Regions from separate parts of the Actinosynnema sp. NPDC053489 genome, predicted to be linked through region 3. Evidence: riboswitches for the same ligand, from Rfam matches in the RefSeq annotation. Region 3 holds a riboswitch; each other region holds the start of a gene.

The links. A riboswitch is a leader RNA that binds a small molecule or an ion and turns the genes downstream of it on or off. The one in region 3 is predicted to bind S-adenosylmethionine.
Positions count from the first base shown of each region.
Region 1: it holds a riboswitch for S-adenosylmethionine, as region 3 does, so the genes downstream of both, ACIGNX_RS21060 (aminotransferase class V-fold PLP-dependent enzyme) here and ACIGNX_RS32490 (methionine ABC transporter ATP-binding protein) in region 3, are expected to answer to the same signal.
Region 2: it holds a riboswitch for S-adenosylmethionine, as region 3 does, so the genes downstream of both, thrC (threonine synthase) here and ACIGNX_RS32490 (methionine ABC transporter ATP-binding protein) in region 3, are expected to answer to the same signal.

Region 1 is NZ_JBITXT010000008.1:295,366-302,749, forward strand. Features, by position in the region: gene ACIGNX_RS21040 (TetR/AcrR family transcriptional regulator) at 1-121, shown strand, start outside; gene ACIGNX_RS21045 (DUF167 domain-containing protein) at 114-395, shown strand; gene ACIGNX_RS21050 (M28 family metallopeptidase) at 392-1,339, opposite strand; gene ACIGNX_RS21055 (potassium/proton antiporter) at 1,548-3,029, shown strand; SAM riboswitch class IV at 3,098-3,211, shown strand; gene ACIGNX_RS21060 (aminotransferase class V-fold PLP-dependent enzyme) at 3,247-4,563, shown strand; gene lspA (signal peptidase II) at 4,587-5,171, shown strand; gene ACIGNX_RS21070 (RluA family pseudouridine synthase) at 5,168-6,100, shown strand; gene ACIGNX_RS21075 (multidrug effflux MFS transporter) at 6,208-7,384, shown strand, end outside.
Region 2 is NZ_JBITXT010000002.1:340,940-348,323, forward strand. Features, by position in the region: gene ACIGNX_RS04655 (glycoside hydrolase family 3 N-terminal domain-containing protein) at 1-1,456, shown strand, start outside; gene rpsT (30S ribosomal protein S20) at 1,583-1,843, shown strand; gene holA (DNA polymerase III subunit delta) at 2,077-3,060, opposite strand; SAM riboswitch class I at 3,156-3,270, shown strand; gene thrC (threonine synthase) at 3,282-4,544, shown strand; partial or broken gene ACIGNX_RS04675 (DNA internalization-related competence protein ComEC/Rec2) at 5,273-7,384, opposite strand, start outside.
Region 3 is NZ_JBITXT010000020.1:107,822-115,205, reverse strand. Features, by position in the region: gene rsmA (16S rRNA (adenine(1518)-N(6)/adenine(1519)-N(6))-dimethyltransferase RsmA) at 1-871, shown strand, start outside; SAM riboswitch class I at 958-1,050, shown strand; gene ACIGNX_RS32490 (methionine ABC transporter ATP-binding protein) at 1,256-2,266, shown strand; gene ACIGNX_RS32485 (methionine ABC transporter permease) at 2,263-2,946, shown strand; gene ACIGNX_RS32480 (MetQ/NlpA family ABC transporter substrate-binding protein) at 2,979-3,785, shown strand; gene ACIGNX_RS32475 (4-(cytidine 5'-diphospho)-2-C-methyl-D-erythritol kinase) at 4,062-5,027, shown strand; gene ACIGNX_RS32470 (ABC-F family ATP-binding cassette domain-containing protein) at 5,117-6,886, shown strand; gene ACIGNX_RS32465 (DivIVA domain-containing protein) at 7,044-7,384, opposite strand, start outside.

The DNA.
Region 1 (7,384 bases), on a different contig from region 3:
CGTGCTCGCCTACTCGGTCTACCTGGGGCAGGCCCAGCTGCTCGCGTCGAGCCCCGGGCTGGTCGCGGGGCGGCGGGCGCTGCTGGAGGAGACGCTCCGGGTGGTGCTGAGCCGTGGGTGAGCCGTTCCGGTTCGGCGTCCGGGTCAAGCCGGGCGCGAGGCGCGAGGCCGTCGGCGGCCGGTGGGGCGACGGCGCGCTGGTCGTCGCGGTGGCCGCGCCCGCGGTGGAGGGCAAGGCGAACGAGGCCGTCCGCAGGGCGCTGGCGGCGGCGTTCGGCGTGCGCCGGCAGGACGTGGCGGTGGTCGCGGGCGAGCGCGGCCGGGACAAGGTCGTGCAGGTCGACCCCGCCCCGGCCGGTGCCGCCGAGGTGCTGGCGCGGTTGCTGGGCGGTTAGGCCGCCAGCGCCCACACCGCGTGCGCGATGGCGTCGGTGTTGCGGTCCAGCGCGGTCGCGTTCACGTTGGACGAGGTGTCGCAGGAGCGGTGGTAGCAGCGGTCGAACGCCACGCCCGACGAGCCGCCCCACTTCTGCGCCTGGGCGGCGGTCTTGATGCCCTCCGCGCCGGTGAACGTGCCGCCGACCGGGATGCCGGCCCGCGCGAAGGCCGCGTGGTCGGACCGGCCGCCCACGCTGGTCAGCTCGGTCTGCACGCCGATCCCGGTGAAGTAGTTCTGGAGCGTCTGCTGGAGCGCCAGCGAGCCCGAGGGCTGCCCGGACGCGCTGTAGACGAAGTAGCCCGGGTTCGGCGAGCCGATCATGTCGAAGTTGAGGTAGGCGTCGATCCGCGAGCGGTCGGTCGTGGACAGCGAGTTGACGTAGTAGGTCGAGCCGACCAGGCCCAGCTCCTCCGCGCCCCACCAGGCGAAGCGCAGGTGCTTGGTGGGCTGGAAGCCGCTGGACCGCACGGCCAGCGCGACCTCCAGCAGGCCGGACGAGCCGGTGCCGTTGTCGTTGATGCCCGGACCGGCGGTCACGCTGTCGAGGTGGCCGCCCGCCATCACCACGTTGTCGAGGTCGCCGCCGGGCCAGTCGGCGACGAGGTTGTAACCGGTGGCGCCGCTGCTGGTGAACGACTGGACCCGGGTGGTGTACCCGGCGGCGTCCAGCTTGGACTTGATCCAGTTCACCGAGGCGAGGTAGCCGGAGCGGCCGTGCGCCCGGTTGCCGCCGTTCGCGGTGGCGATGCTCTGGAGCTGGGCGAGGTCGGCCTGGACGGCGGAGACCGGGATGTTCGGCGCCGCGAGGGTGGACGGCGGCGCGGCGGAGGCCGAGCCGAGGCCGGAGCCGAGGAGCGCGCCGGTGGCGACCAGCGCGGTGGAGATCGTTCGCAACTTCACGGTGTCTCCCGCAGGGTGGTGTCGCTCGGAAGGGACAGGGAGAAGACGGACCGGGGCGGCGGACCCGGTCGTCAACATGCACGGCTCCGCGTGGTCGTCGCTAGCGACGTTCGGCTGGTGACGCTCCGTGCGCTGCCGGATTCGTCCATTTCGGTGTCGCCGGGGAGAATGACCCCGTCGGGTGACGGATCTGCGGCCTGGAGGTCGAGTGGGCGATGTGACGGGCTACCTGGGCGTCACCGCGGCGGTCCTGCTGATCTCGGTCGTCGCGGTCCGGGTCTCGATCCGGCTCGGCCTGCCGTCCCTCCTGCTCTACCTCGGCATCGGCGTGCTGCTCGGCGAGGCCGTGCTCGGCATCCAGTTCGAGGACGCCGGCCTCACCCGCTCGCTCGGCACGGTCGCGCTCGTGCTGATCCTCACCGAGGGCGGGCTGACCACCCGGTGGACCGCGGTGCGGCCCGCGCTGGGCCTGGGCATCGCGCTGTCCACGGTCGCGGTGGGCGTGAGCATCGCGGTCACCGGGTTCGGGCTGCACTTCCTGCTCGACATGGACTGGCGCACGGCCCTGCTGTGGGGCGCGGTGCTGTCGTCCACCGACGCGGCCGCCGTGTTCAGCGTGCTGCGGGGCGTCGGGGTGGGCAAGCGGCTGATCGGCTCGCTGGAGCTGGAGTCGGGCATCAACGACGCCCCCGTCTACATCGCCGTCGTGCTGCTGGCCGCGCCCGACCCGATCACCTGGACCGCGCCGCTGCTCATGGTCTACGAGCTGGTCGCCGGCGCGGTGATCGGCATCGTGCTGGGCCGGCTCGGCGGCACGGGGTTGCGCCGGGCCGCGCTGCCGGCGACCGGCCTGTACCCGCTGGCCACGGTCGCGGTGTGCCTGCTCGCCTACACCGCGGGCGACCTCGCGCACGCGTCCGGCTTCCTCGCCGTCTACACCGCCGCCCTCGTGCTCGGCAACGCCCGCCTGCCGCACCGGGCCGACACCCTCTCGTTCGCCGAGGGCCTGGGCTGGATCGCGCAGATCGGCCTGTTCGTGCTGCTGGGCCTGTACGCCTCGCCGGAGCGGGTGCTCGACGCGCTGGTGCCCGCCCTGGTCGCCGGCGGCGTGCTGGTGCTGCTGGCCCGGCCGCTGTCGGTGCTGTGCGCGGCGCTGCCGTTCCGGGTGCCGTGGCGGGAGCAGGTGTTCATCTCGTGGTCCGGGCTGCGCGGCGCGGTGCCGATCGTGTTCGCCCTGATACCGCTGATCGGCCGGGTGCCGGGTGCGCAGCAGCTGGTCGACGCGGTGTTCGTGCTGGTCGTGGTGCTGACCGTGGTGCAGGGCACGACCCTGCCGTGGCTCGCCAAGTGGCTGAAGCTGGTCAAGTCGGGCGAGGCGCGCGAGGTGCAGGTGGACTCGTCGGCGCTGGACGCGCTCGGCGCGGAGCTGATCCAGGTCCGCATCCAGCCCGGCTCCAAGCTGCACGGCGTGTACCTGTCCGAGCTGCGGCTGCCGCCCGGCTCGTCGGTGAGCCTCGTGGTGCGCGACGAGGACGGGTTCACCCCCGTGCCGACGACCCGGTTGCAGGAGCACGACCAACTGCTGGTGGTCTGCACCGAGGCCGCGCGCACCGCCACCGAGCAGCGCATCCGGGCCGTCGACCGGGCGGGCCGGTTCGCCCGCTGGAAGGGCGACGTCGGGCTGCCGTGACGGCCGTGCTCCCAGGATGTGAACGCCCCTCGACGGGAGCGCGCGCCCTCGGTTAACTTCGAGGCGAAGGTCATGAGTGCCAGCGCGAAGCCCAGGCTCGCTGGCCGGCAACCCTCCAACCGCGGTGGGGTGCCCCTGGTGAGGACCTGGCCGGCGCGCAGGGCGTCCGGCAAGCGCGGGCTCCCTCCGGTGGGGTCCCGGACCCCTGGAGGGCGTCATGACCGTCGCAGTTCCCCGCACCACCGCCGTCCTGCCCCCGGTCGTCGGCTCGGCGCTGCGCGTGCCGCTGGTGACCGGCGAGCGCGTCGAGTACGCCAACCTCGACCACGCGGCCAGCGCGCCGTGCCTGGAGCAGGTGCGCGACGCGGTGGACGAGGTGCTGCCCTGGTACGCCAGCGTGCACCGGGGCGCGGGCTTCGCCTCGCAGGTCAGCACGAAGGTCTACGAGCAGGCCCGCACCTCGGTCCGCCGGTTCCTCAACGCCCGCGACAGCGATGCCGTCGTGTTCACCCGCAACACCACCGACGCGCTGAACCTGCTGGCGCGGAGCCTGCCCCGGCGCACGGCCGTGGTCCTGTTCGACACCGAGCACCACGCGGCGCTGCTGCCGTGGCGCGGCCCGAACGTGCACCGCCTGCGCACCCCGGCCTCGCCCGCCCAGGCGGTGCTGGACCTCGACCGGGCGCTGCGCGCGGCCCCGGTCGGCCCGCGGCTGGTCGTGGTGACCGGCGCGTCCAACGTCACCGGCGAGATCTGGCCGGTGGCCGAGCTGGCCCGGGTGGCCCGCGCGCACGGCGCCCGCGTCGCGCTGGACGCGGCCCAGCTCGCGCCGCACCGGCCGGTGGACGTGCGGGCGCTCGACGTCGACTACACCGTGCTGTCGGGCCACAAGGTCTACGCGCCGTTCGGCGCGGGCGTGCTGGTCGGCCGGTCCGACTGGTTGCAGGCCGCCGAGCCGTACCTGGTCGGCGGCGGCGCGACGGCCCGCGTCACCGACCACGGCGACCGGCTCGGCGTGGCCTGGTCCGCCGTGCCGGAGCGGCACGAGGCGGGCACGCCGAACGTGGTGGGCGTGCACGCGCTCGCCGTGGCGTGCGACGTGCTGGGCAGGCACTGGGAGCAGACCACCGGGCACGAGCGCGCCCTGCTGGCCCGGCTGCGCGCGGGCCTGCGGACCGTCCCGGGCGTGCACGAGCTGGCGCTGTTCGGCCCGGAGCACGACCGGGTGGGCGTGGTGAGCTTCACCGTCGGCGGCCAGGACGCCGGCTACCTGGCCGCGGCGCTGTCCGCCGAGCACGGCGTCGGCGTGCGCGACGGCGCGTTCTGCGCCCACGTCGCCGTGCACCGGCTCACGCACGGGGAACGCGCGCTGCGCGCCTCGATCGGCCTGGGCACCACCGAGGAGCACGTGGACCGGTTCGTGGCGGCGCTGCGCACGCTCGTGGCCGAGGGCTCGCGGTGGGAGTACGAGGTCCGCGACGGCCGCTGGACCCCGGTGGACGACCAGCGCGCGCTCCCGCCGTTCCTGCGCTGACTCCGATGCTGGACAATGGCCCGGTGAGCACCGATCCCAACACCGAGCCCGACACGCCCGGCCGGCCGGACGCACCGCTGCCCAGGCGACGGGTCCTCCTGCTGGCCGCCATCGCGCCGCTGGTGTTGGCCCTCGACCTCGTCACCAAGATCATCGCGGTGGAGAACCTGGAGGGGCGCGAGCCGGTCGAGCTGTTCGGCGGCCTGCTGTACCTGCCGCTGATCCGCAACACCGGCGCCGCGTTCGGGCTGGCCGAGGGCTGGACGGTGATCCTGGCCCTGATCGCCGCCGGCGTGGTCGCGTTCATCATCTGGATCGCCCGGCGGCTGCGGTCGGTCGGCTGGGCCATCGGCCTCGGCCTGGTGCTGGGCGGCGCGACGGGCAACCTGGTCGACCGGATCTTCCGCGCGCCCGGCCCGCTGCGCGGCGGCGTGGTCGACTTCATCTCGGTGCTCGACCCGTGGGGCAACTTCTTCCCGGTGTTCAACCTGGCGGACTCGGCCATCTGCGTGGGCGGCGGCGTGATCGTGCTGATGGCGCTGCTCCAGCGCGACTACGACGGCACGCGCGTGGAGAAGAAGTCCACCGGGAAGCAGGCCGGCGCATGAGCGGTTACCGCACGCTGCCGGTGCCCGACGGGCTGGACGGGATGCGGGTCGACGCCGGGCTGGCCAAGCTCCTCGGCCTGTCCCGCACGGCGGTCGCGGCGCTGACCGAGGCGGGCGACGTCGTGCTCGACGGGCAGCCCGCGGGCAAGTCCGACCGGCTGGTGGCGGGCTCCGTCCTGGAGGTCACGCTCCCCGAGCCGGAACGCCCGGTCCAGGTGCAGGCCGTGCCCGTCGAGGGCCTGGAGATCCTGCACGAGGACGACGACGTGATCGTGGTCGACAAGCCGGTCGGCGTGGCCGTGCACCCCAGCCCCGGCTGGACCGGTCCCACCGTGGTGGGCGGCCTGGCGGCGGCCGGGATCAGGATCGCCACGTCCGGCGCCGCCGAGCGGCAGGGCGTCGTGCACCGGCTCGACGTGGGCACGACCGGCGTGATGGTGGTCGCCAAGAGCGAGAGCGCCTACTCGGCGCTGAAGCACGCGTTCAAGGAGCGCACGGTCGACAAGCTCTACCACGCGCTCGTGCAGGGGCACCCCGACCCGATCAAGGGCACCATCGACGCCCCGATCGACCGGCACCCCAAGCACGACTACAAGTTCGCCGTGATGGCCAACGGCAAGCCGAGCGTCACGCACTACGAGGTCGTGGAGGCGTTCCGGGCGGCGTCGCTGCTGGACGTGCACCTGGAGACCGGGCGCACGCACCAGATCCGGGTCCACTTCTCCGCGCTGCACCACCCGTGCGTCGGCGACCTGACCTACGGCGCGGACCCGGTGCTGGCCAAGCGCCTGGGCGTGACGCGGCAGTGGCTGCACGCCCGCACGCTGGGCTTCCACCACCCGGCCGACGGCCAGTGGGTGTCGTTCACCAGCGAGTACCCGGACGACCTGGCCGACGCGCTGGAGCTGCTGCGCGCCGAGGGCTACTGAGCCGTTCCGCCGAAACTGTTGCGGCCGGCGGGTGATGTCGGCCATATCGCTTCCCCCCTGATCGTTCGGCTTGCGAAGCTCCTGTCGGATGATCAGGGGGATCGCGCATGGACAACAGAGCCCGGCTGGTGGTGCTGCTCGGCACCCTGTGCCTGCTCGGACCGCTGTCGATCGACACCTACCTGCCGGCGTTCCCGTCGATCGCCGGTGACTTCGGCGCGGCCGACTCGCAGATCCAGCTGACGCTGACCACGTTCATCCTGGGCATGTCGGCCGGTCAGCTGGTGGTCGGACCGCTGTCGGACTCGTGGGGCAGGCGGCGACCGCTGCTGTTCGGCATCGGCAGCTACGTGGTGGTCTCGCTGTTCTGCGCCCTCGCGCCCACCGCGCTCGCGCTGGCCGGCCTGCGCCTGCTGCAGGGGCTCGGCGTGGCGGCCGGGTTCGTGGTGGCGATGGCGGTGGCGCGGGACCGGTTCGAGGGCCTGGCGATGGCCCGGTTCATGTCGGTGATGATGCTGATCAACAGCCTGGGCCCGGTGGCCGCGCCGGTGCTGGGCGGCCAGTTGCTGCGGTTCACCAGCTGGCGCGGCACCTTCGTCGCGCTCGCCCTGATCGCGCTGGCGCTGCTGATCGCGCTGGCCGTCGGCCTGCCCGAGACGCTGCCGCGGCACAAGCGGCGACCGGCGAACCTGGCGCTGACGCTCAAGGTGTTCGGCGGGCTGCTGGCCGACCGCAAGTTCGTCGGGTACGCCCTGGCGTCCGCGCTGGCCCTCGGCGCGCTGTTCGGCTACGTCGCGGGCGCGTCCTTCGTGCTCCAGGGCGTGTACGGGCTGACCCCGCAGCAGTTCAGCCTGGTGTTCGGCTCGAACTCGGTGGCGATCGTGCTCGCCGGGCTGCTGAACACGAGGCTGACCGGCCGGATCATGCCCCGGCCGCTGCTCAAGACCGGGTTGGCGGGCGCGGCGGTGGGCGGGGTCGGGCTGCTGCTGGGCGGGCTGCTCGGCGGTGGGCTGGCGACGTTCCTGCCGCCGCTGTTCGTGCTGACGATGAGCGTCGGCCTGCTCATGCCGAACGCCGGTTCGCTGGCCATGGCGCGGCACCCGGAGGCGGCGGGCAGCGCGTCGGCCGTGCTCGGCGTGACGACGTTCCTGGTGGGCGGCCTGATGGCGCCGCTGGTGGGCGCGGGCGGTTCGGCGAGCGTGCTGCCGATGGTGACCGTGATGGCGGGCGCGACCGCGCTGGCGGTGGTCCTGTTCGCCGTCCTGACCAGGGGTGACGTCGGCA
Region 2 (7,384 bases), on a different contig from region 3:
CCAGCCGCAGTTCGACGCGGGCGTCGGCACCGTGATGATCAATTCGGGCGCGGTGAACGGCGTGCCCGCGCACGCGTCCAAGTACCTGCTGACCACCCAGTTGCGCGACCGGATGGGGTTCCGGGGCGTGGCGGTCACCGACTGGGAGGACATCCGGTTCCTGGTCGACCGCTACCACGTGGCGGCCGACTACGAGGAGGCCATCGCGATGGCCGTCAACGCGGGCGTGGACATGGCGATGGAGCCCTCCGACGCGGCCGGGTTCACCGCGGGGCTGCTCGCGGGCGTGCGCGGCGGCGCGATCCCCGGCAAGCGGATCGACGAGGCCGTGCGGCGTATCCTGAAGCTCAAGTTCGGCCTCGGGCTGTTCGAGAAGCCGTTCGTGGACGTCGAGAAGGCCGACGCGATCGTCAACGGCGCGGACCGGGCGCTGGCCCGCCGGGCGGCGGCGGAGAGCGCCGTGCTGCTGCGCAACGACGGCGTGCTGCCACTGTCGACCGGCGCGCGCAAGCTCGTGGTGACCGGTGACGCGGCCGACTCCGTGGCCCGCCAGCTGGGCGGCTGGTCGGTCGGCTGGCAAGGCGTGCCCGCCGGGTCGCCGCCGCCGCAGGCGGTGACCGTGCTCCAGGGCATCAAGGCCGCCGCGCCGTCCGCGAACGTGGTGGGCGCTCCGACCCAGGCGGACGCCGTGGCTCAGGCCGCCGACGCCGACGCCGTGGTGGTCGTGCTCGGCGAGGACCCCGGCGCGGAGGGCGAGGCGGACACCGAGGAGCCCGCGCTGACGGCCGAGCAGCAGGGCCTGGTGGCCGCGGTGCGCGCGACGGGCAAGCCGGTCGTGGTGGTGCTGCTGACCGGCCGGCCGCAGGTGCTCGGCGCGGTGGCGGACGCCCCGGCGCTGGTCGCGGGCTGGCTGCCGGGCTCGGAGGGCGGCGGCGCGATCGCCGACGTGCTGTTCGGCGAGGTGAACCCGAGCGGGAAGCTGCCGGTGTCGTGGCCCAAGTCGGTCGGCGACCAGCCGTTCTCCTACGACCAGCTGCGCGGGGCGAACACGGTGGCGGGCTCGGGGTACGACCCGGCGTTCGCGTTCGGGCACGGCCTGTCGTACACGACGTTCACCACGTCCGCGCCGACGGTGAAGTCCGCGGAGGTGCGGCGGGAGGACCGGGTGACCGTGTCGGTGACCGTGGCCAACACCGGTTCGCGGGACGGCGCGCTGGTCGTGCCCGTGTACGTGCACCAGCCGGTGAGCAAGGTGCTCACACCGGACAAGCGCCTGGTCGGCTTCACCCGCGTGGCGTTGAAGGCGGGCGAGTCGCGGGCGGTCGAGGTGGCGTTCGACGTGCGGCGGCTCGCCGTGACGCCGGGTGACGTCGACGGCACGGACAAGCCGGAGGTCGCCAAGGGCGGTTACGAGGTCGTGGTCGGCGACGGGAGGGCTCGATTCACGGTGCGGTGAGCTGCCCTGATATCCTTCTCCGCCGTACCGCGCGGCATTCCGCTGTGGAGGAAGACCGCCCCTCGCGGGGCGGAGCCGGTGACAGGCGCGGTGCGACTCCGAGACCGAGGAAAAGGTGGCTTTCGCGTGGCGAACATCAAGTCCCAGCTGAAGCGGATCAAGACGAACGAGAAGGCGCGCCTGCGCAACAAGGCCGTCAAGTCGTCCCTCAAGACCGCGATCCGCAAGTTCCGTGAGGCCGCCGAGGCCGGTGACAAGGAGAAGGCCGTCGCGCTGGCGCGGGAGGCTTCCCGCAAGCTCGACAAGGCCGTCACCAAGGGCGTCATCCACGCCAACCAGGCCGCCAACAAGAAGTCGGCGCTGGCGCGGCGCGCCAACCAGATCTGATCTGGTCCGACGTCGAAGCGCCGCCCATCCCGCACGGGGTGGGCGGCGCTTTTTCGTGCCTGCGCGTTCGCGCGCCGTCCCCGCGCCCCCCGGCCGCACCACCGCTCGTTCAGCACTACTCGTCCAGCGCCGCTCGCTCAGCACCACTCGTCCAGCGCCGCCCGCCCAGCGCCGCTCGCTCAGCACCACTCGTCCAGCGCCGCCCGCCCAGCACCGCGTCGCGGCTCCGCGTCTCAGCGCCGCTCGTAAGCCGCGACGATCTTGAGCACGGCCCGCTCCAGGGCGTAGCCGGAGTCGGCCGCGACCCCCTTGACGTCGGCGTTCAGGTCCGCGACCACCGCCATCGCCGCCGCGAGCCCCCGGTCCTCCCAGCCACGCGACTGGCCCTGGGCCTTCTTCACCTTCCACGGCGGCATGCCCAGCTCTCCCGCCAGCTTGAACGGGTCGCCGCGACCGACCGCCGACACCCGCGCGATCGTCCGCACCGCGTCGGCCAGCGCGTCGGCGACCAGCACGTGCGGCACGCCGAGCTGGAGCGCCCACCGCAGCGCCTCCAGCGCACCGGCCCGGTCGCCCATCACGGCCTTCTCCGCCACCGCGAACCCGGTCACCTCGGCCCGGCCCCGGTGGTAGCGGCGAACGGCCTCGGCGTCGACCTTGCCACCCGTGTCCGCGACGAGCTGCGACGCCGCCGCCGCCAACTCGCGCAGGTCCGACCCGACCGCCTCGATCAGCGCCGCGACGGCCTCCGGATCGGCCTTCCCGCCACCCGCCGCGCGGATCTCGTTGCGCACGAACGCCTCGCGGTCCGCCGCCTTGGTGATCTTCGGGCACTCGGTGACCCGCGCGCCGGCCTTGCGCAGCGCCGCCGGCAGCTCCTTGGCCACCTTGCTGCGCCCGCCGCCACTGTGGACGACCACCAGCGTCACCCCGTCCGCCGGCGCCTTGGCGTAGGCGACGACGGCGTCGGCGATCTCCTTGCCGCACTCCTGCGCGGCCTCCAGCGCGACCACCCGCCCCTCGGCGAACAGCGACGGGCTGACCAGTTCGGCCAGCTCGGGAGGGGTGAGATCGGTCACGCGGACCCGGGTCAGGTCCGCCTGCGGGTCGGCCTTGCGCGCCACCGCCAACGCACCGCGCACCGCGCGCTCGACCAGCAACTCCTCCTCGCCGACGACCAGGTGCACGGCGTCGGGCGTCTCAGCGGGCGCACTCACGCCGCGATCCTCCCACGGCCGACCGACGTCCGGATGGTGGACGTCTCTGGCTACGGATCGGGATCGTGACGTAAGTTGAAGCCACAACTGAATACCGCTCATCCAGAGGGGCAGAGGGATCGGCCCGAAGAAGCCCCGGCAACCCGTCGCGCAGCGTCCGCTGTGCGACCACGGTGCCAATTCCGACCCGCGACGCGGGAAAGATGAGGAGATACCTCGCGATGACTTCTGTCACTGTGCCCTCGGCCACCACCTCCTTCGACCTCGGTCCCGCTCGCGCGCTGTCGTGTCGCGAATGCGGCCACGAGACGCCGCTCGCCGCCGAATACGCCTGTCTCGAGTGTTTCGGGCCGCTGGAAGTGGCCTACGACTTCGGCCGGGTCCGCCGCGAGGACATCGAGGCGGGCCCCCGGTCCATCTGGCGCTACCGCAGCCTGCTCCCCGTGCCCTCCACCGTCGAGTCGCACCCCAACACCAACCCCGGCGGCACCCGCCTGGTCGAGGCCGACCGCCTCGCCAAGGCCCTCGGCGTGCGCAAGGTGTGGGTGAAGGACGACACCGGCAACCCGACCCACTCCTTCAAGGACCGCGTCGTCGGCGTCGCCCTCGCCGCCGCCCGTGAACTGGGCTTCAAGGTCCTGGCCTGCCCGTCCACCGGCAACCTGGCCAACGCCGTCGCCGCCGCCGCGGCCCGCGCGGGTTGGCGGTCGGTGGTGCTGGTGCCGTCCACGCTGGAGCAGGCGAAGATCCTCATGACCGCCGTCTACGACGGCAACCTGATCACCGTCGACGGCAACTACGACGACGTGAACCGGCTGGCGCAGGAACTGGCCGCCGAGCACGAGGACTGGGCGTTCGTCAACGTCAACGTCCGCCCCTACTACGCCGAGGGCTCCAAGACGCTCGGGTACGAGGTCGCCGAGCAGCTCGGCTGGCGGCTGCCCGACCAGGTCGTGGTGCCCATCGCCTCCGGCTCGCAGTTGACCAAGGTCGACAAGGCGTTCCGCGAACTGGGCGAACTGGACCTGGTCGACCAGACCCCGTACCGCGTGTTCGGCGCGCAGGCCACCGGCTGCTCCCCCGTCGCGTCCGCCTTCAAGGCCGGCCACGACGTGGTCACCCCCGTCCGCCCGGACACCATCGCCCGCTCGCTGGCGATCGGCGCGCCCGCCGACGGCCCCTACGTGCTGGACGCCGTCCGCCGCACCAACGGCGCGATCGAGGACGTCACCGACGAAGAGGTGGTCGAGGGCATCCGCCTGCTGGCCCGGACCGAGGGCATCTTCGCCGAAACCGCCGGCGGCGTCACCGTCGCGACCGCGAAGAAGCTCATCGAGACCGGCCAACTGGACCCGGACGGCGAGACGGTGCTCCTGATCACCGGCGACGGCCTGAAGACCCTGGACGCCCTGGGCGACCGGGTGGGCCCCCGCGCCAACGTCCCCCCGTCCGCCGAGGCCGTCCTGAAGGCCCTCCAGGACTGACCCCACCGGACCACCCGGTCGGGGACCGACCCACGGATGCCGGCCCCCGGCCGACCGTCCGCCCGGCGGTGCGGCCGGCCCCGGTGCGTCGGCGCTCCGGACCGCGGCGGCCAGCGACTCGGCAGCGGTCGAAGCTTTGGCGGCGGCCGGGTTGTGGGGTACCGGTCCGTTGGCAGGGCGCTCGTCGGGGGCGGTTCGGGTGGTGGCCGTGGTGTCGTCGTGGTGGCGGTCACAGGGCGATCCTCGAGGAGCGCAGCCAACCCGTTCGGGGGAAGGCAGCCAGTTCCGGCAGGACGTGCGGGCCGACCGGTTCGGTGATCACCCGCCACGCGGTCAGCAGTTGTGGCCACGGACGTTCCGCCTTGTCCTGGTTGTAGCGCTCCGAGTGCCATTCCTCCGGGGGTATGACGAGGTCGGCGTCGAACAGCGCGTCGGCGACCAGGCGGTAGGCCGAGTCCGCCGACGGCACCTGCGCCATGCGGACCACGCCGACGACGGTCGCCCTGGCCACGACGCCGCGACCGCCGCCGCCGGGCAGGTCCTCGCACACGTAGTAGGTGAAAGCGGGCCGCAGTTCGTCGCGCGGCCAGGGTTGGGCGGTGTAGCCGGGCTGCCACAGCGCCCACGCCACGGCCCGGTTGTCGCCTCGCGGCGACCAGCCGGAGTGCAATCGGATCCACACGTCGTTCCTCATGGTTCTCCCCTTGTCCGTTGTTCGAATCCGCGCCGCCCCTGCGGGCGACCCTCGGCCCGTCCGGGCCTGCCAGGACGGCCGTGTCGCCGTCCCGGTCCGTGCGCAGCACCAGCGCGCCCTGGCGCGCCAACGCGTCGACCAGCACCCGGCTGGGGTGGCCGTAGCGGTTGCCCGCCCCGACGCTCACCAGCGCCACCCGCGGCCGCACCGCCGCGAGGAACACCGGTGACGAGTACCGAGACCCGTGGTGCGGCACCTTGAGCACGTCGGCCCGCAGGTCCACGTGCCCACCGAGCAGGTCCGCCTGCCCGGCCAGTTCGATGTCGCCGGTCAGCAACACCCGCCCCGCCGCGGTGGAGGCCCGCAGCACGAGCGACCCGTCGTTGACCGCCGTGTTCTCGTCCCCCACCGGGCGCCCGCGCGGTCCCAGCACGTCGAGGTCCAGCCCCGGCCAGCCCAACCGCTGCCCCGCGCCCAGCTCGACCACGCGGACCCCGGCCGCCCGCGCCTGTCCCGTCACCTCCTCCCACGCCCACCCGGGCTGTCGCGACGGCCCCACCGCCACCGCGCCCACTTCCCGCTCCGCCAGCACCGCCGCCAACCCACCGACGTGGTCGGCGTGCAGGTGGCTGAGCACCACCAACGGAATCCGTCGCACCCCCAACCGGCGCAGGCACGACAGCACCGGCACCGGGTCGGGCCCCGTGTCCACCAGCACCGCCCGGTCCCGCTCGGCGGTGGCCAGGACCACCGCGTCGCCCTGCCCCACGTCACACGCCACGACCGACCAGCCGGCGGCCGGCCAACCGGGCGAGACGACGTTCAGCGGCACGATCACCACCACCGCGCCGACCGCGGCCGCCACGACCAGCGTCCGGAGCCGCCGGAGCCGGAGGACCACCCAGCCGAGCAGCAGCACGACGGCCAACAACACCCCGCCACCCCAGCCGCCGGGCCACCCGACCGCCGCACCCGGCACGGCCGCCGCGTGCCTGCCCACGGTGATCAGCCAGCCCACCGCCGGACCGGCCACCTCGACCACCAGCCGTGCCGACGGCTCGTGCAGCGGTGCCACCACGGTGGCCAGCACCCCGAGCACGGTCGCCGGCGCCACGACCGGGGCGACCAGCAGGTTCGCCACCACCGCGACCAGGCTCACCTGGCCGGAGAGCCCGGCGACCAGCGGCGCGGTCGCCAGGTTCGCGGCCACCGGCACCGCCAGCGCCTCGGCGAAGCCCGCCGGGACGCCCCGCTCCTTCATGGCGGCGGCCCACCTCGGCCCGAGCAGCACCAACGCCGCCGTCGCCGCCACCGACAACCCGAACCCCGGCTCGGTGGCCAGCTCCGGGTCGTAGAGCACCAGGACCACCACCGCGGCCGCGAGCGCCGGCACCGCCGACCTCTCCCGCCCCAGCACCAGCGCGAGCAACGCCACCGCGCCCATCACGGCGGCCCGCAGCACGCTCGGCTCCGGCCCGGCCAGCACCACGAACCCGACCAGCGCCGCCATCGCACCCGCCGCACTGCCCCGCGGTCCGACCCGCAACAGCCGCAGCAGCAACAGGACCGCCCCGCAGAGGATCGCCAGGTTCGCCCCGCTGACCGCCAGCACGTGCGCCAACCCGGCCGTGCGGAACTCCTCCACGACCCTCGGTGGGAGGCCCGAGGTGTCACCCACCACCAGCGCGGGCAGCAGCCCCGCCGGTTCCGGGTCGAGAGCCGTGCTCGCGCCGCGCAACCCGGATCGCAGATCCTCGGCGACCCGTTGCCACACGGGTGCTCCGGTCACGTCCTGCGGCGGCCCGCGCACCCGCAGCACCGCCACCGTCAGGTCGCCACCGCGGGGCGGGACGAGGGTGCCGCGCGCTGTCACCTCCTGGCCCGGCAACAGATCACGCCACCGGGGAGCCGGCGCGAGCACGGTGATCCTGCCGCCCTCGGCGAGCGTGCCCCGCACCAGCACCATGTCGACACCACCGGCACGTGAGCCGAAACCACTGCTGCGCAAGCCGTGCGGCCGGTTGTCGAGTTCGAAGTGGACGGTCGCGGTCGCCCCGCTCACCGCCGCCGCCCGCAACGGGTGGTGGACCGCTGCGTGCGCCTGGGCCCCGATCCAGCAGGCCGCCACCGGAGCGGCGACCGCCAC
Region 3 (7,384 bases):
GGATTCGACGTCGGCCGGGCCGGGGAGCCACCTCCTCGGCCCGGCCGACGTTCGCAGGTTGGCCGCCGAGCTGGACGTCCGCCCCACCAAGAAGCTGGGGCAGAACTTCGTGCACGACCCGAACACGGTGCGGCGCATCGTGTCGGCGGCCGGCCTGCGCCCCGACGACGTGGTGCTCGAAGTGGGCCCCGGCCTCGGCTCCCTCACGCTGGCCCTGCTGCCCTCCTGCCGCGCCCTGGTGGCCGTGGAGATCGACGGGGTCCTCGCGCAACGCCTGCCCGTCACCGTGGCCGAGCGCGCGCCCTCCCTGGCGGACCGCCTCAGCGTGGTGCACGAGGACGCCCTGCGCGTCACGCCCGAGCAGCTGCCCGTGCCGCCCACCGCCCTCGTGGCGAACCTGCCCTACAACGTCGCCGTGCCCGTGGTGCTGCACCTGCTGGCCGCGCTGCCGTCGTTGCGCACGGGCCTGGTGATGGTGCAGTCCGAGGTGGCCGATCGGATGGCCGCCGCGCCCGGCAGCAAGGTCTACGGCGTGCCCAGCGTCAAGCTCGCCTGGTACGCCGACGCCCGACGCGCCGGTCCGGTGTCACGGTCGGTGTTCTGGCCGGTACCCAACGTGGACTCCGCGCTCGTCGCGTTCGACCGCCACGACCCTCTGTCCACCGTGGACCCGAAGCTGCTGTTCTCGTTGGTGGACGCGGCTTTCGCGCAGCGGCGCAAGATGCTGCGCGGCGCGCTGTCCGGGTGGGCCGGTTCGGCAGCCGACGCCGAGCGGCTCCTCGTCGCCGCGGGGGTCGATCCGGCGCTGCGCGGCGAACAACTGGCCGTCAGTGACTTCATCCGGATAGCCGAGGCCGCCTCTACTCGATAGTCGTTGATCTTTCGGCCGAAAGTGTGATTTGCCGGACGATCCGGTTTCAGGCTTGCGTCGGGCGGGTCGCGTCAGGTCTACTCGTGTTGCCATCCCGAGCGGCCGAGAGACCTGGCTCCACGACGCCGCAGCAACCACCCCCCCATGGGGGCAGGTGCTTCAGCCAGGATCGATGGAGGATCACGTGCCCAGGATGCGAATGCTCACCAGACGGCGGGTCGTCGACCACGGCCGGCGCACGTCCTCGGGCTGTCGCAGCTTCTAGGAAGCCCTGAGCGCCTTCGGATTCCTCGCGTCCTTCCCTTTCAGGACACCTTTCTGAGCTGAGCCGCCGGTCACGCACGCCATGAGCGTGCGCTGCCGCATGCTGTCGTGGAGCGAAACGTGATCACTGTCGAGAACCTCACCAAGACCTTCCCCGGGAGTACCGGGCAGGTTCGCGCGCTGGACGGCGTGAACCTGGACGTCGCCTCGGGCACCGTGCTCGGCGTCGTCGGCCCCAGCGGGGCGGGCAAGTCCACCCTGGCCCGGTGCGTCGCGCTCCTGGAGCGCCCCGACAGCGGCGCGATCCGCGTCGACGGCACCGACCTCGTCTCCCTCGACGGCACCGCGCTGCGGGCCGCCCGCCGGCAGATCGGCGTTGTGCCGCAAGGGGATTCCCTGCTGCGCCAGCGCACCGCCGCGGGCAACGTCGCGCTGCCGCTGGAGGCCGCGGGCGTGGCCGGGCCGCAGCGCCGCACCCGCGTCGCCGAGCTGCTCGACCTCGTGGGCCTGACCGACAAGGCGGGCTCCTACCCGGACCAGCTCTCCGGCGGCCAGCGCCAGCGGATCGCGGTCGCCCGCGCCCTCGCCGCGTCGCCGTCCGTGCTGCTGGCCGACGAACCGACCTCCGCCCTGGACCCCGACACCACCGGCTCGGTGCTCACCGTGCTGGACCGGGCGCGCGCCGAGCTGGGCGTCACGGTGCTCGTGGTCACGCACGACATGGGCGTGGTCCGCAAGATCTGCGACGACGTCGCGGTGCTGGAGGACGGGCGCGTGGTGGAGCACGGCAAGGTGCTCGACCTGGTGTCCGACGCGGCGAGCCGCACGGCCTCGTCGCTGCTGCCCGCCGTGGACCAGAACCCGGCGCTGGAGGGCTCGTTCGACCGGGTCGCGGACGTCGTGCTGATCGGCTTCGCGGCCGTCGGCGCGCTCCTGCCGGAGGCCGGCAGCCGGTTCGGCGTCGAGCTGAACCTGCTCGGCGGCGGCCTGACCCGGCTGGGCGAGACGCCGGTCGCGCGGTTCCGCGTCGGCCTGAAGGGTGAGCGCGCCGACTCGGCGCTGGAGTGGATCTCGGAGGCGGGCGGCTCCGTGCGCCGGACCCTCTCGGGTCCGCAGGGAGTAGCTGCGTGAGGTCTGCAACACCCTGGTCCACCGTGTTCGACGACGTGCTGCTCGCCACCGGTGAGACGTTGTACATGGTGGTCGTCTCCACCCTGATCGCCGTTCTGCTCGGGGCACCGGTCGGCATCTGGCTCCAGCTCACCGCTCCCGGTGGGCTGAAGCCCCGACCGGTGCTCCACAAAGTGCTCGGGTTCGTCGTGGATCTGGGCCGCTCCATGCCGTTCCTGGTCCTGCTGGTGGTGCTCACCTCGCTGACCAGGCTGCTGCTCGGCAGCACCATCGGACCCACGGCGGCGATCGTGCCGCTGGCCGTCGGCGCGATCCCGTTCGTCGGCAGGCTGGTCCAGAACGTGCTGGCCGAGGTGCACGTGTCGGTGGTCGAGGCCGCCGTCACGACCGGTTCGTCCACGCTGCGGATCGTGCGCAGCGTGCTGCTCCGCGAGTCGTTGCCCGCGCTGGTCAACGCCGTCGGCGTGACCGCGATCGCGCTGCTCGGCTACTCGGCCATGGCCGGGGTGGTCGGCGGCGGCGGGCTCGGCGACCTCGCCGTGCGCATGGGGTACCAGCGGTTCAACGACCGCTACCTGTGGAGCACGGTCGTCGTGCTGGCGATCATCGCCACCGCGATCCAGTTCACCACCAACCGCGTGGCCCGCGGCGTCGACCGCCGCCGCACCGCCTCCGTCTGATCGCTGTTCCCCTCCCTCACCTAAGGAATGAAATGCGCATTCGTGCTGCCCTGCTGGCCGTGCTGCTGACCGCGGTGGGCTGCGGTAGTGCCGACAAGGGGGCCGCGTCCGACCCGAACGCGCCCCTCAAGGTCGGCGTGAGCCCCGTCCCGCACGCCCAGGTGCTCCAGTACGTCGCGGACAACCTCGCCGCGTCGAAGGGCCTCAAGATCGAGGTCGTGGAGTTCACCGACTACGTGCAGCCGAACACGGCGCTGGTCGACGGGTCGCTGGACGCGAACTACTTCCAGACCGTGCCGTACCTCGACACGTTCAAGACCGAGAGCGGCGCGAAGCTGGAGTGGATCGGGCCGGTGCACATCGAGCCGCTGGGCGTGTACTCGAAGAAGCACAAGTCGCTGGCCGACCTGCCGTCCGGCGCGCGCGTGGCCGTGGCGAACGACGCCACCAACGAGGCGCGCGGCCTGAAGCTGCTCCAGGACAACGGGCTGATCAAGGTCAAGGCGGGCGCGGAGAAGACGGCGACCATCCGGGACATCGCGGAGAACCCGCGCAACCTGGAGTTCGTCGAGCTGGAGGCCGCCCAGCTGCCCCGCTCGCTGGACGACACCGACGCGTCCGTGGTGAACGGCAACTACGCGATCGACGCCGGCCTCAAGCCCGCGTCCGACGCCCTGGTGCTGGAGAAGGCGGAGGGCAACCCGAACGCGAACGGCCTGGTCACGCGGGCCGAGCTGAAGGACGACCAGCGGATCAAGGACCTGCTGGCGCTGCTCCAGTCGCAGGAGGTCAAGGACTACATCAAGCAGACCTTCTCGGGCTCCGTCCTCCCGGTCTGACCGAGAGCCGCCCCCTCACGTCGCGTGAGTCGTCCCCTCGCGTCGCGTGAGTCCTACGCTCGCGTCGCGTGAGTCCTACGTCCAGGACCCGAGAGTCCTACACCCAGGACCCCCGAGTTCAACGCCCAGCCGCCCCGGCCGACCGGCCGGGGCGGCTGCGCCGTGCCCGCCGCACGCCCGCCCCGCGGCCCGTCGGCACCGGCACGGCGTCCCTTCCGCCGCAGGTCAGGGGTCGGTTGGCGCGAACCACCCGAAAACGCCCGTAGGCTGCATGGCGTGCTCGCAGTCGTCCCACCACCGGTCACCGTCCGCGTCCCGGCCAAGGTCAACCTGCACCTGGCCGTGGGCGACCTCCGCGCGGACGGCTACCACGACCTGGTGACGATCTTCCAGGCCCTGTCCCTGACCGACGAGGTCACCGTCGCCATCGCCGAGGACCCCGGCGTCGAGGTGCACGGCGAGGGCGCGGACTCGGTGCCGACCGGGGCGTCCAACCTGGCCTGGCGGGCGGTGCGGGTGCTCGCCCAGCACGTCGGCCGCGACCCCGAGGACCCGAAGGTCCGCGTCGTCATCCGCAAGTCCATCCCGGTCGCCGGCGGCATGGCCGGTGGCAGCGCGGACGCCGCCGCCACGCTCGTCGGCCTGGCCTCGCTGTGGCGGTTGGAGATCAACCGCGACGAGCTGGCCGACCTCGCGGGCGGGATCGGCGCGGACGTCCCGTTCGCCCTCTACGGCGGCACGGCGCTCGGCACCGACCGCGGCGACCGGATCGTGCCCGTGCTGTCCCGCCACACGTTCCACTGGGTCCTGGCGTTCGACCGGCGCGGCCTGGCCACCCCCGAGGTGTTCGACGAGCTGGACCGGTTGCGCGCCGAGGGCGACCCGCCCCGCGTGGGCGAGGCCGAAGCCGTCCTGGAGGGGCTGGCCTCCGGCGACCCGCGCCAGCTCGCCCTCCTGCTGGGCAACGACCTGCAGGCCGCCGCCGTGTCCCTGCGCCCGAACCTGCGCCGCACGCTGCGCGCGGGCGTGAACGCGGGCGCGTTGGCCGGCATGGTGTCCGGCTCGGGCCCCACCTGCGCGTTCCTCTGCACGGACGGCGACTCGGCCGTCCGGGTGGCCGCCGAGCTCGCGGGCGCGGGCGTCTGCCGGACCGTCCGGGTCGCGCAGGGCCCGGTGCACGGCGCCCGCGTCGTCGGCACCGAGGAGCCGACCCGGCCGACGCCGCCCGAGGTGCACGCCTGACCCGCCCGTCCGAGGTCGGCGGGCCGGCGGGGCGCGACTAGGCTGGCGTACCGCGTTGTCACCCCCGATCCCGATGAAGGTGCTGGTACATGGCCAACCTGGTCAACTTGGAGAACGTCTCCAAGTCGTTCGGCGTGCGTCCGCTGCTCGACGGCGTGTCCCTCGGCGTCGGTGAGGGCGACCGCATCGGCGTCGTCGGCCTCAACGGCGGCGGCAAGACGACGCTGCTCGAGGTGCTGGCCGGGCTCGCCGAACCGGACGAGGGGCGCGTCAGCCAGAACCGCGGGCTGCGCATGGCGGTGGTCACGCAGCGCACCGAGCTGCCGGAGGGGTCGACGGTCCGCAACGCCGTCATCGACCCGCTGGGGTTCACCTCGGAGCACGAGTGGGCCGCCGACGCGCGCGTGCGGTCGATCCTGGACGGCCTCGGCATCACCGGGTTCGGGCTGGACTCGCCGGTCGCCACGATGTCCGGCGGCGAGCGGCGGCGCGTGGCGCTGGCCGCGGCGCTCGTGCAGGACCTCGACCTGGTCGTGCTGGACGAGCCGACCAACCACCTCGACGTCGAGGGCGTGCGGTGGCTGGCCGAGCACCTGCTGGCCCGGCGCACGGCACTCGTCGTGGTGACGCACGACCGGTGGTTCCTGGACACGGTGTGCAGCCGCACGTGGGAGGTCGTCGGCGGCCGCGTCGAGCAGTACGAGGGCGGTTACGCGGACTGGATCTTCGCCCGCGCCGAGCGGGCCCGACTGGCCGACGCGATCGAGGAGAAGCGCCGCAACCTGGCCCGCAAGGAGCTGGCGTGGCTGCGCCGCGGCGCGCCGGCCCGCACGTCCAAGCCGCGCTACCGGATCGAGGCCGCCGAGGCGTTGATCTCCGACGTGCCGGCCCCGCGCGACTCGGTGGAGCTGCTGGCGTTCGCCAAGCGGCGGCTGGGGCGCACGGTGCTGGAGCTGGAGGACGTGACGCTGACCGTGCCCGACCGGGTGCTGGTGCGCGACCTGACGTGGCGGATCGGGCCCGGCGACCGGATCGGCATCGTCGGCGTGAACGGCTCGGGGAAGACGACGCTGCTCAAGGCGTTGGCCGGGGAGCGGGAGCTGGAGGGCGGCACGCGCGTCCAGGGGCAGACCGTGAAGCTCGCGCACCTCAGCCAGGAGCTGCACGACCTCGACGGGTCGATGCGGGTGCTGGAGGCCGTGGAGGAGGTCGCGCGGCGGGTCGTGCTGGGCAAGCAGGAGATGTCGGCGTCGCAGCTGGCCGAGCGGTTCGGGTTCTCGTCGCAGAAGCAGTGGACGCCGGTGGGCGACCTGTCCGGCGGCGAGCGGCGGCGGTTGCAGCTGTGCCGGCTGCTGATGGCCGAGCCGAACGTGCTGCTGCTCGACGAGCCCACCAACGACCTGGACATCGACACGTTGCAGCAGCTGGAGGACCTGCTCGACTCGTGGCCGGGCACGCTCGTGGTGATCTCGCACGACCGGTACCTCGTGGAGCGGGTGTGCGACAAGGTGGTGGCGCTGTTCGGCGACGGCGGGCTGACCGACCTGCCCGGCGGCATCGAGGAGTACCTGCGGCGGCGCGACCGGCAGAAGGAGGCGGTGGGCGCGCCGGCCGCGAAGCCCGCGTCCGGGCCGTCGTCGGCGGCCGACCAGCGTGCGGCGCGCAAGGAGCTGGCCCGGCTGGAACGCCGGCTGGAGGCGTTGCAGAAGAAGGAGGCGCAGCTGCACGCGGCGCTGGCGGAGGCGGCCACCGACCCGGAGCGGCTGATGGCGCTGGACGCGGAGCTGAAGGCCGTGCTGGCCGAGGCCGAGGACGTCGAGTCCCAGTGGCTGACCGCCGCCGAGACCGCCGAACCCTGACCCCCGCCCGCGCGAGAGTCCTACGTTCAGGCGGCGAGAGTCCTACGTCCAGAGCACGTGAGTTCAACGCTCAGGATCGCGCCGGGCGTCGCTGAGCGTTGAACTCGAGGTGCGCGAACGTAGGACTCTCGAGACCTGAACGTAGGACTCTCGCGGGTCAGGGGGTGCGGCGGCGGAGTTCGGCGGCCAGCAGGGGCAGCAGTTCGTCGACGAAGGCGCAGTCGTAGCCCTGGCCCGCCAGCAGCGACGTGGCGAACCTCGTCCGCTCCACCTCCGCCGCCGACGCGCCGACCATGCCGTCCAGCGCGACGCCGATCTCCTCCAGCACCCGGTCCACCTGGGACGTCCGGTAACCGCGCTGCGCCGGCCCCGCCAACGGGATCTTGATCGACCGCAGCTGCTTCCACGACGTGATCGGCGGCAGCGCGCTCGGCCGCAGGGGACCGTCGCCCAACTGCTTCTCCACCCGCGCCAGGAACGCGTCCACCTCCGTCTCGT